3 regions of the Streptomyces sp. NPDC048424 genome follow, and region 3 is predicted to be linked to each of the others. Evidence: predicted binding sites of a transcription regulator. Region 3 holds the regulator's gene; each other region holds the start of a gene.
The links. The regulator HrcA, encoded in region 3, represses chaperone genes, less so after heat shock. The targets are predictions, from matches to a motif close to TTNGCACTCNGNNNNNCNGAGTGCNAA.
Positions count from the first base shown of each region.

Region 1: a site for HrcA is predicted at 1,827-1,853, ahead of groES (co-chaperone GroES). Genes of this name have one in related genera too.
Region 2: a site for HrcA is predicted at 2,336-2,362, ahead of groL (chaperonin GroEL). Genes of this name have one in related genera too.

Region 1 is NZ_JBEZKE010000002.1:273,361-276,632, forward strand. It holds gene AB0D29_RS03875 (HAMP domain-containing sensor histidine kinase) at 1-612, opposite strand, end outside; gene AB0D29_RS03880 (response regulator transcription factor) at 605-1,288, opposite strand; gene groES (co-chaperone GroES) at 1,997-2,305, shown strand; gene groL (chaperonin GroEL) at 2,418-3,272, shown strand, end outside.
Region 2 is NZ_JBEZKE010000038.1:23,122-26,393, forward strand. It holds gene AB0D29_RS34000 (hypothetical protein) at 1-35, opposite strand, end outside; gene AB0D29_RS34005 (hypothetical protein) at 42-386, opposite strand; gene groL (chaperonin GroEL) at 546-2,168, opposite strand; gene AB0D29_RS34015 (cold-shock protein) at 2,521-2,727, opposite strand; gene AB0D29_RS34020 (MoaD/ThiS family protein) at 3,142-3,272, opposite strand, start outside.
Region 3 is NZ_JBEZKE010000004.1:77,118-80,389, reverse strand. It holds gene AB0D29_RS07225 (DUF3097 domain-containing protein) at 1-489, opposite strand, end outside; gene AB0D29_RS07220 (MBL fold metallo-hydrolase) at 518-1,243, opposite strand; gene hrcA (heat-inducible transcriptional repressor HrcA) at 1,390-2,406, shown strand; gene dnaJ (molecular chaperone DnaJ) at 2,407-3,272, shown strand, end outside.

The sequences.
Region 1 (3,272 bases), on a different contig from region 3:
GTCCAGCTCGCTCCCGGTGACCGCCGCCAGCTCGGTCCGGATCGCGCTCACCGGGCGCAGGGCGTGGCCGGTGACCCACCAGGCCAGGGCCGCCGCGAAGCCGATCAGCGGGGGCGCGCCGGCCAGCAGCCCGATCGCGACGGCCCGGGTGGCGTCGTCGACGTCGCCGAGCACGGTCATCGCGTACACGGTGTGCGCGCCCGGCGCATCGAGGACGACGACCGCGCGCCGTTCCGCACCGGGGTGCGCGGGCGGCAGGACGGTCGAGCGGGAGTCCTCCCCGGGGCCGGGGCGCGGCGCGCCGTCGAGCTCGTGGGGGTCCGGGCCGTGCCTCGGGTCGCCGGTGGTGGCGACGGTCCGGCCGGCCGCGTCCCGTACGAGGACCAGGTCCACCCCGCTCTCGGGCGCGGGCAGCCGTCCGCCGGGCGGCAGGGTCCGGCTGTCGAGCTGGGCGGCGACCTTGCGGGCGGCGAGCTCGGTACGGCCGGTGGTGTTCTCGAGGAGGTTGGCGCGCAGCAGGGCGTGCAGCCACAGCCCGCCGGCGGCGAGGACGGCGGCCATCGCGAGGGCGGCGGCAGCGGCGGTGCGGGCGCGGACGGTGGTCCTAGCCACCGTCGGGGGCCATCCGGTAGCCGGTCCCGTGGACGGTGCGGATCGAGCGGCGGCCGAAGGGCGCGTCGATCTTCTTGCGCAGCGAGGAGACGTACACCTCCACGATGTTCGGGTCGATGCCGTGCGGGGTGTCCCAGACCTCGTCGAGGATGTCCTGCTTGGCGACGGCCCGGCCGGGCTGCTCCATCAGGCAGGCGAGCACGCCGAGTTCACGGGCGGTGAGCTCGATGTCCCGGCCGCCGCGGCGGCAGCGGCGGCCCAGCGGGTCCAGCACGAGGTCGCCGGCCTGGAGGAGGCGGCTGCGGTCGGGGCCGCCGGCGCGGCGGGCCAGCGCCCGGATCCGGGCGGCCAGGACCACGAAGGAGAACGGCTTGGTGAGGTAGTCGTCCGCGCCGCAGTCCAGGCCCTCGGCCTCGTCGTACTCGCCGTCCCGGGCGGTGAGCATCAGGACCGGGGTGGTGTCGCCGTGGGCGCGCATGCGGGCGCAGATCTCGTAGCCGCTGAGGCCGGGGAGCATCAGGTCGAGCAGGACGACGTCGTACGGGCCGCCGGCGAGGGCGAGGTCCAGACCGCGGTGGCCGTCGTGCGCGACCTCGACCAGGTGCCCGTCCGCGGAGAGGCCGCGCCGCAGGGACTCGGCGAGGCCTTCTTCGTCTTCGACCACGAGGATGCGCACGGACCAAGCGTCACATATCCCCCTTTCCCTCCCGGGCGGGGGTACGGGTTGCCCTGCGGGCGGCTCGGGGGTGTGGGGCGGTGCCCCGCCGGAATGTCTCCTCGTCGTCGCGCCTGCGGGTGCCGCTGCGACAGGGGAGGGTGGTTGCACGCTCCTCCTGCGGGGACACTCCGCCGTGTCCCCGCCCCACGGCCCGGCCCCTGCGGGCGGCTCGGGGGTGTGGGGCGGTGCCCCGCCGGAATGTCTCCTCGTCGTCGCGCCTGCGGGCACCGCTGCGACAGGGGAGGGTGGTTGCACGCTCCTCCTGCGGGGACACTCCGCCGTGTCCCCGCCCCACGGCCGGCGCGGGGGCGTGCAGGGGCGTCCCCGCAGGAGGAGCGCGCAACCGCCCTCAGCGGCCGTGACAGGCCCGCAGGCGCGACGACGAGGAGACGCCCCGGAGGGGCCCCGCGTACGGCCGGGCCTACGGAGATCCTGCCGAGCTGCCCGCAGGGCAACCCGTCGGGCCCGGGAGAAACGACACCCCCGGCGGCCAGAATTGGCACTCCGCTTGACCGAGTGCTAATCGCCGGAATAGTCTCGCACCTGGCACTCGCCCCTGGTGAGTGCCAACACAGCGACAGGCAGATCCGGCACCCGCGACGACGGATCGACCTGGTCGCCACCTCAGACAGTTAACCCCGGATCTCCGAAGGGGGAGGTCGGATCGTGACGACCGCCAGCTCCAAGGTTGCCATCAAGCCGCTTGAGGACCGCATTGTGGTCCAGCCGCTCGACGCCGAGCAGACCACGGCCTCCGGCCTGGTCATCCCGGACACCGCGAAGGAGAAGCCCCAGGAGGGCGTCGTCCTCGCGGTGGGCCCGGGTCGCTTCGAGGACGGCCAGCGTCTCCCGCTGGACGTCACCGTCGGCGACATCGTGCTCTACAGCAAGTACGGCGGCACCGAAGTGAAGTACAGCGGCGAGGAGTACCTCGTCCTCTCGGCTCGCGACGTGCTCGCGATCGTCGAGAAGTAATTCTCTTCATCAGTACTGCTTTGAGCTGCGCCCCTGGTCACCCCGCTGATTGCCGGGCGGCGAGGGGCGCAGTTCGTTAAACCCGAGTTTTCGAGAGGGCTGAACCGCTCCCATGGCGAAGATCCTGAAGTTCGACGAGGACGCCCGTCGCGCCCTCGAGCGCGGCGTCAACAAGCTTGCCGACACGGTCAAGGTGACGATCGGCCCCAAGGGCCGCAACGTCGTCATCGACAAGAAGTTCGGCGCCCCCACCATCACCAATGACGGTGTCACCATCGCCCGCGAGGTCGAGCTGGACGACCCGTACGAGAACCTGGGCGCGCAGCTCGTGAAGGAGGTGGCGACCAAGACCAACGACATCGCGGGTGACGGCACCACCACCGCCACCGTGCTGGCCCAGGCGCTGGTCCGCGAGGGTCTGCGCAACGTCGCCGCGGGCGCGTCCCCGGCCGCCCTGAAGAAGGGCATCGACGCCGCGGTCAAGGCCGTCTCCGAGGAGCTCCTCGCGACCGCCCGCCCGATCGAGGACAAGTCCGACATCGCCGCCGTGGCCGCGCTCTCCGCGCAGGACACCCAGGTCGGCGAGCTCATCGCCGAGGCGATGGACAAGGTCGGCAAGGACGGTGTCATCACCGTCGAGGAGTCCAACACCTTCGGCCTGGAGCTGGAGTTCACCGAGGGCATGGCCTTCGACAAGGGCTACCTCTCCCCGTACATGGTCTCCGACCAGGAGCGTATGGAGGCCGTCCTCGACGACCCGTACATCCTGATCAACCAGGGCAAGATCTCCTCGATCCAGGACCTCCTGCCCCTGCTGGAGAAGGTCATCCAGGCCGGCGGCTCCCGCCCGCTGCTGATCATCGCCGAGGACGTCGAGGGCGAGGCGCTCTCCACCCTCGTCGTCAACAAGATCCGCGGCACCTTCAACGCGGTCGCCGTCAAGGCCCCCGGCTTCGGTGACCGCCGC
Region 2 (3,272 bases), on a different contig from region 3:
GTCCGGAACACGGGGTAGGCCCTCGAACTTCCCATCGCCGCTCAGCCCTGCTCCGGCTCGCCCAGCACGCTGCCGCCGACCGCGGCGGCGAGCCGCTCGGCGCGGCCCGGGTCGCCGAACTTGGTGACGTGGACGTAGAGGGTGTGGACCCCGCCGACCTGCCGGGACCAGTCGCAGTGGTCACCGTTGAGGACCAGCTGCACGCCGTCGTACTTCGGCGAGGCGTACGAGCGCACCTCGGGCACGCCCGCGACCGTGCTCAGCTCCGCCCCCACCCGCACCCCTTCGTACCGGCGGGCCGGCAGCCCGCACAGCAGTCGCGCCTTGGCGTACGCCTCGGCGGGATCGGTGGTGCGGTGGACCGGATACGCGACGGAATTCCCCATGGCCGTACGCTCACACGCCCCCACCCACCCCGGCCAGCGGTTTTACCCCCGATCGGCGCCGCCTGCCGGGAACGCCCGAGGGCGGCACCCCCCTGTACGGGGAGTGCCGCCCTCGGTCGAAGAACAGCCGATCAACCAGTGGCCGGAGCCAGGGGTCGATCAGAAGTCCATGTCACCGCCCGGCATGCCGCCCGGGGCGCCGGCGCCGGCCTTCTCGGGCTTGTCGGCGATGACGGCCTCGGTGGTGAGGAACAGCGCGGCGATGGACGCGGCGTTCTGCAGGGCAGAGCGCGTGACCTTCGCCGGGTCGATGATGCCCTCGGCGATCATGTCGACGTACTCGCCGGTCGCGGCGTTCAGGCCGTGACCGATCGGGAGGTTGCGCACCTTCTCGACGACGACGCCACCCTCGAGACCACCGTTGACGGCGATCTGCTTCAGCGGGGCCTCCAGGGCGAGCTTCACGGCGTTGGCGCCGGTCGCCTCGTCACCCTCGAGCTCCAGCTTCTCGAAGACCGCGGAGGCCTGGAGCAGGGCCACGCCACCACCGGCGACGATGCCCTCCTCGACGGCCGCCTTCGCGTTGCGAACGGCGTCCTCGATGCGGTGCTTGCGCTCCTTGAGCTCAACCTCGGTCGCGGCACCGGCCTTGATGACGGCCACGCCGCCGGCCAGCTTCGCGAGGCGCTCCTGGAGCTTCTCGCGGTCGTAGTCCGAGTCGGAGTTCTCGATCTCGGCGCGGATCTGGTTCACGCGACCGGCGACCTGGTCGCTGTCACCGGAGCCGTCGACGATGGTGGTCTCGTCCTTGGTGATGACGACCTTGCGGGCGCGGCCGAGCAGGTCGAGACCGGCGTTCTCCAGCTTGAGGCCGACCTCCTCGGAGATGACCGTGCCGCCCGTGAGGATGGCGATGTCACCGAGCATGGCCTTGCGGCGGTCGCCGAAGCCCGGGGCCTTGACGGCGACGGACTTGAAGGTGCCGCGGATCTTGTTGACGACGAGGGTGGAGAGCGCCTCGCCCTCGACGTCCTCGGCGATGATCAGCAGCGGCTTGCCGGACTGCATGACCTTCTCCAGGAGCGGCAGCAGGTCCTTGACCGAGCCGATCTTGGAGTTGACGATCAGGATGTACGGGTCGTCGAGGGACGACTCCATGCGCTCCATGTCGGTGGCGAAGTACGCCGAGATGTAGCCCTTGTCGAAGCGCATGCCCTCGGTGAGCTCGAGCTCCAGACCGAAGGTCTGCGACTCCTCGACGGTGATGACGCCTTCCTTGCCGACCTTGTCCATGGCCTCGGCGATGAGCTCGCCGATCTGGGTGTCGGCGGCGGAGATGGAGGCCGTGGAAGCGATCTGCTCCTTGGTCTCGACATCCTTCGCCTGGGCGAGCAGGGCGGCGGAGACGGCCTCGACGGCCTTCTCGATACCACGCTTGAGGGCCATCGGGTTGGCGCCGGCGGCAACGTTGCGCAGGCCCTCGCGGACGAGCGCCTGGGCCAGCACGGTGGCGGTGGTCGTACCGTCGCCCGCGACGTCGTCCGTCTTCTTGGCGACTTCCTTGACCAGCTCGGCGCCGATCTTCTCGTACGGGTCCTCGAGCTCGATCTCCTTGGCGATGGAGACACCATCGTTGGTGATCGTGGGGGCGCCCCACTTCTTCTCAAGGACGACGTTGCGACCCTTGGGGCCAAGGGTGACCTTGACGGCGTCGGCGAGCTGGTTCATCCCACGCTCGAGGCCGCGGCGGGCCTCCTCGTCGAACGCAATGATCTTGGCCATCTGAAGTGGTCCTCCCGGACAGCGGTGGATTGCTCCCAGGACCGCGCCCGCGCCCGCGACGGACGGCCTGCGTGCCCGGCGGTTCCTTCCCACCGGACCCTGCGGGCCTCACCGACCCGGTCCTCGTTTCAGTAGCACTCTCACGTGGAGAGTGCTAACGCCAATGATTAGCACTCGACCCCCTCGAGTGCAAGCGGCTTGGGCCAACGCCGGGCGAGTACCGGGCACGGGCCGGGCCCGGGGCGGGCGCACGTACGAGGGGCCCGCATCCCGTGTCCGGGATGTGGGCCCCTCGTAAGGTCGTGCAGGTCTTCGTTGAACACCGTGCGTCGGTGGTCGATCGCTCCGGGACTCAGCCGAGCGCGAGCTTGACCATGTCCGCCTGCGGACCCTTCTGGCCCTGCGAGATCTCGAACTCGACCCGCTGACCCTCTTCAAGGGTGCGGTACCCGTCCATCTGGATGGCGCTGTAGTGGACGAACACATCCGCACCACCGTCGACCGCGATGAAGCCGTAGCCCTTCTCCGCGTTGAACCACTTGACGGTGCCCTGAGCCATGCCTAACTCCCCTATTACTGGCCCTTGCGCGGGAACGCACTTCGCGTTCCCGGGTCAGAACTTGCGTCGGAACGCGTCGACCGAGGCTGAATGTATCTGCGCGAGTGCTGTCTGCAACAGGTCAATCCGACGAGAATTCTGGACACCGGGAAACATTGAAATAGAGTGAAAATTTGCCATACTCCAGGGCAACTCGGGCCTGACATATCTCGCCAATGCCCCATACCGCGCTTGCACATTGACCCGATGTCGACCCTCACGCGACCCGTTCATATGCAGCGGGCAAGTCCGGCGGAGGGGACTTCCCCAACTCTACCGCGCCCAATCAAGCAGAATTGCCCCCTCCGCTTTTAGCGGAGGGGGCAATTTCGGTTTGCGCGTGTCACCTACCCGGCGACAAAGGGGCCGAGAGGATCAGCAACCGCCCGCGACGGCCGGAATGATCGAGACGCCGGCGCCGTCCGGCGTCTTCGCCTCCAGCCCGCCCTCGAAACGCACGTCGTCGTCATTGACGTAGACGTTCACGAAGCGGCGCAGCTTGCCCT
Region 3 (3,272 bases):
CACCAGGACGCCCAGGCGGGCGTCCGGGCCCGGGGCGAAGTCGGCGACGATGGCCCGCAGGTCGTCGATGCCCTCCAGGTACTCCACCACCACGCCCTCGATGCGCAGGTCGTCGCCCCAGACCTTCTCGACCAGTTCCGCGTCGTGCCGGCCCTCCACGTAGATGCGCCCGGCCCGCGCCACCCGGGCCCGGGCTCCCGGAACGGCGATCGAGCCCGAGGCCGTACGGGAGGGCGCCGACGGGCCCCGGCGCGGGCGGACCAGGGTGACGACCGCGCCCTCCAGCAGGAAGCCCCGCGGCTCCATCGGGAACACCCGCCGCTTGCCGAAGCGGTCCTCCAGGGTCACCGTGCCCGCCTCGCAGGCCACCACCGCGCCGCAGAAGTCCGTACCCGCCACCTCGACCACCAGATCGGGTTCGGCCGCCACCTCGGGCACCGCCTGGGGGCGCTTCCACTGCGGGGTCAGGTCGGGGGAGTACTCGCGCATCCGGCCGACAGTAGGAGAGCGGCCCGCGTCATGTCTCCGACACGCCGAAACGGGCTGCCAGTGTGGCGCGTTGCGCACGCACGAAGTCCGCCGTGACCACCGCTCCGTGACCCGGCACGTACAGTGCGTCGTCCCCGCCGAGCGCCAGCAGCCGGTCCAGGGCGGCGGGCCACTGCCGGGGCGTCGCGTCCGGACCCGCCAAGGGCTCGCCCGACTCCTCGACCAGGTCCCCGCAGAACACCGTCTCGCGCTCGCCCGGCACGAAGACGGCCAGGTCGTGACGGGTGTGCCCGGGCCCCACATTGGCCAGCAGCACCTGCAGCCCGCCCAGTTCCAGCGTCCACTCGCCCGACACCAGGTGCTTCGGCACCACCAGCAGGTCCACCGCCTCGGCCGCCTCCGCCTCCGCCAGGCCGTGGCGGACCGCGTCCCCGCGCAGCTCCTCACGGCCCGTCGACAGCAGCGCGTCCAGCCCGACCGCACCGAACACCTCGGCCCCGGAGAAGGCGGCAACGCCCAGCACATGATCGAAATGGCCGTGCGTGAATGCGATATGGGTCACGCGCCGACCCGTCAGCCGCTCCGCCTCCGCCCGCACCTGCGCGCCCTCCCGGAGACAGGAACCGGGGTCGATCAGGAGGACCGACTCCTCGCCCACCACCAGTCCCACGGTGCAGTCCCACACCGGCAGCCGCCGCCGGCCGGCCCGTCCGGTCAGCCGTTCCCAGCCTTCCTCTTCCCAACGCACGTCCATGCCGCGACGCTACCCTGGCGGGCCTCCCTTGCCAGGGTCTTACTACCCGGCCGTACACTGGGCGGGGGATCTCTGGCACTCGAACGGACAGAGTGCCAACGAACACGGCAGAACACGGCAACGGACCACAGCTGGAGGTGTGCGCGATGCTCAGCGAACGCAGACTCGAAGTGCTGCGCGCCATCGTCCAGGACTACGTCGGGACGGAGGAGCCGGTCGGCTCCAAGGCGCTCACCGAGCGGCACCGGCTCGGCGTCTCGCCCGCGACCGTGCGCAACGACATGGCCGTGCTGGAGGACGAGGGCTACATCGCCCAGCCCCACACCAGCGCCGGCCGGATCCCCACCGACAAGGGCTACCGGCTCTTCGTCGACAAGCTCGCGGGGGTCAAACCGCTGTCGACGCCCGAGCGCCGGGCCATCCAGAACTTCCTCGACGGCGCCGTCGACCTCGACGACGTCGTCGGCCGCACGGTGCGGCTGCTCGCGCAGCTCACCCGGCAGGTCGCGGTCGTGCAGTACCCGAGCCTGACCCGGTCGACCGTCCGGCACGTGGAGCTGCTCTCGCTCGCTCCCGCGCGCCTGATGCTCGTACTGATCACGGACACCGGACGGGTCGAGCAGCGGCTCATCGACTGCCCCGCCCCCTTCGGCGAGGCACCGCTCGCCGACCTGCGGGCCCGGCTCAACAGCCGGGTCGTCGGACGGCGCTTCACCGACGTGCCCCCGCTCGTCCAGGACCTCCCCGAATCCTTCGAGGCCGATGACCGCGGCACGGTCTCCACCGTGCTCACGACACTCCTCGAAACCCTGGTCGAGGAAGCCGAGGAACGGCTGATGATCGGCGGTACCGCCAATCTCACCCGCTTCGGACACGATTTTCCCCTGACGATCAGGCCGGTGCTCGAGGCGCTGGAGGAGCAGGTCGTGCTCCTCAAGCTGCTCGGCGAGGCCAACGAGTCGGGAATGGCCGTACGGATCGGGCATGAGAATGCCTACGAGGGACTGAACTCCACGTCCGTCGTCTCCGTCGGTTACGGTTCGGGCGGCGAAGCAGTCGCCAAACTCGGCGTGGTCGGACCGACCCGCATGGACTACCCCGGAACGATGGGAGCGGTACGCGCAGTGGCACGTTACGTCGGACAGATCCTGGCGGAGTCGTAAGTGGCCACGGACTACTACGCCGTTCTCGGCGTGCGCCGCGACGCATCGCAGGACGAGATCAAGAAGGCCTTCCGGCGGCTCGCGCGCGAGCTGCACCCGGACGTGAACCCCGATCCCAAGACGCAAGAGCGTTTCAAGGAGATCAACGCCGCCTACGAGGTCCTCTCGGACCCGCAGAAGAAGCAGGTCTACGACCTCGGCGGCGACCCGCTGTCCTCCTCGGGCGGCGGCGGCGCGGGCGGCTTCGGGGCCGGTGGCTTCGGCAACTTCTCCGACATCATGGACGCCTTCTTCGGCCAGAGTCAGCAGCGCGGCCCGCGCTCGCGGACCCGCCGCGGCCAGGACGCCATGATCCGTCTGGACCTGGAGCTGGACGAGGCGGCCTTCGGGACGACCAAGGACATCCAGGTCGACACGGCCGTCGTCTGCACCACCTGCTCCGGTGAGGGCGCCGCTCCCGGCACCTCCGCGCAGACGTGTGACATGTGCCGCGGCCGCGGTGAGGTCTCGCAGGTCACCCGGTCCTTCCTGGGCCAGGTCATGACCTCGCGCCCCTGCCCGCAGTGCCAGGGCTTCGGCACCGTGGTCCCGACCCCGTGCCCCGAGTGCGCGGGCGACGGACGGGTCCGCTCCCGCCGCAGCCTCACGGTCAAGATCCCGGCCGGTGTCGAGAACGGCACCCGGATCCAGCTCGCGGGCGAGGGCGAGGTCGGCCCCGGCGGCGGCCCCGCAGGCGACCTGTACGTGGAGATCCACGAGCTGGCGCACCCGACCTTCCAGCGGCGCGGGGACGACCTGCACTGCACGGTGACGATCCCGATGACGGCGGCCGCACTGGGCACGAAATGCCCGCTGGAGACGCTGGA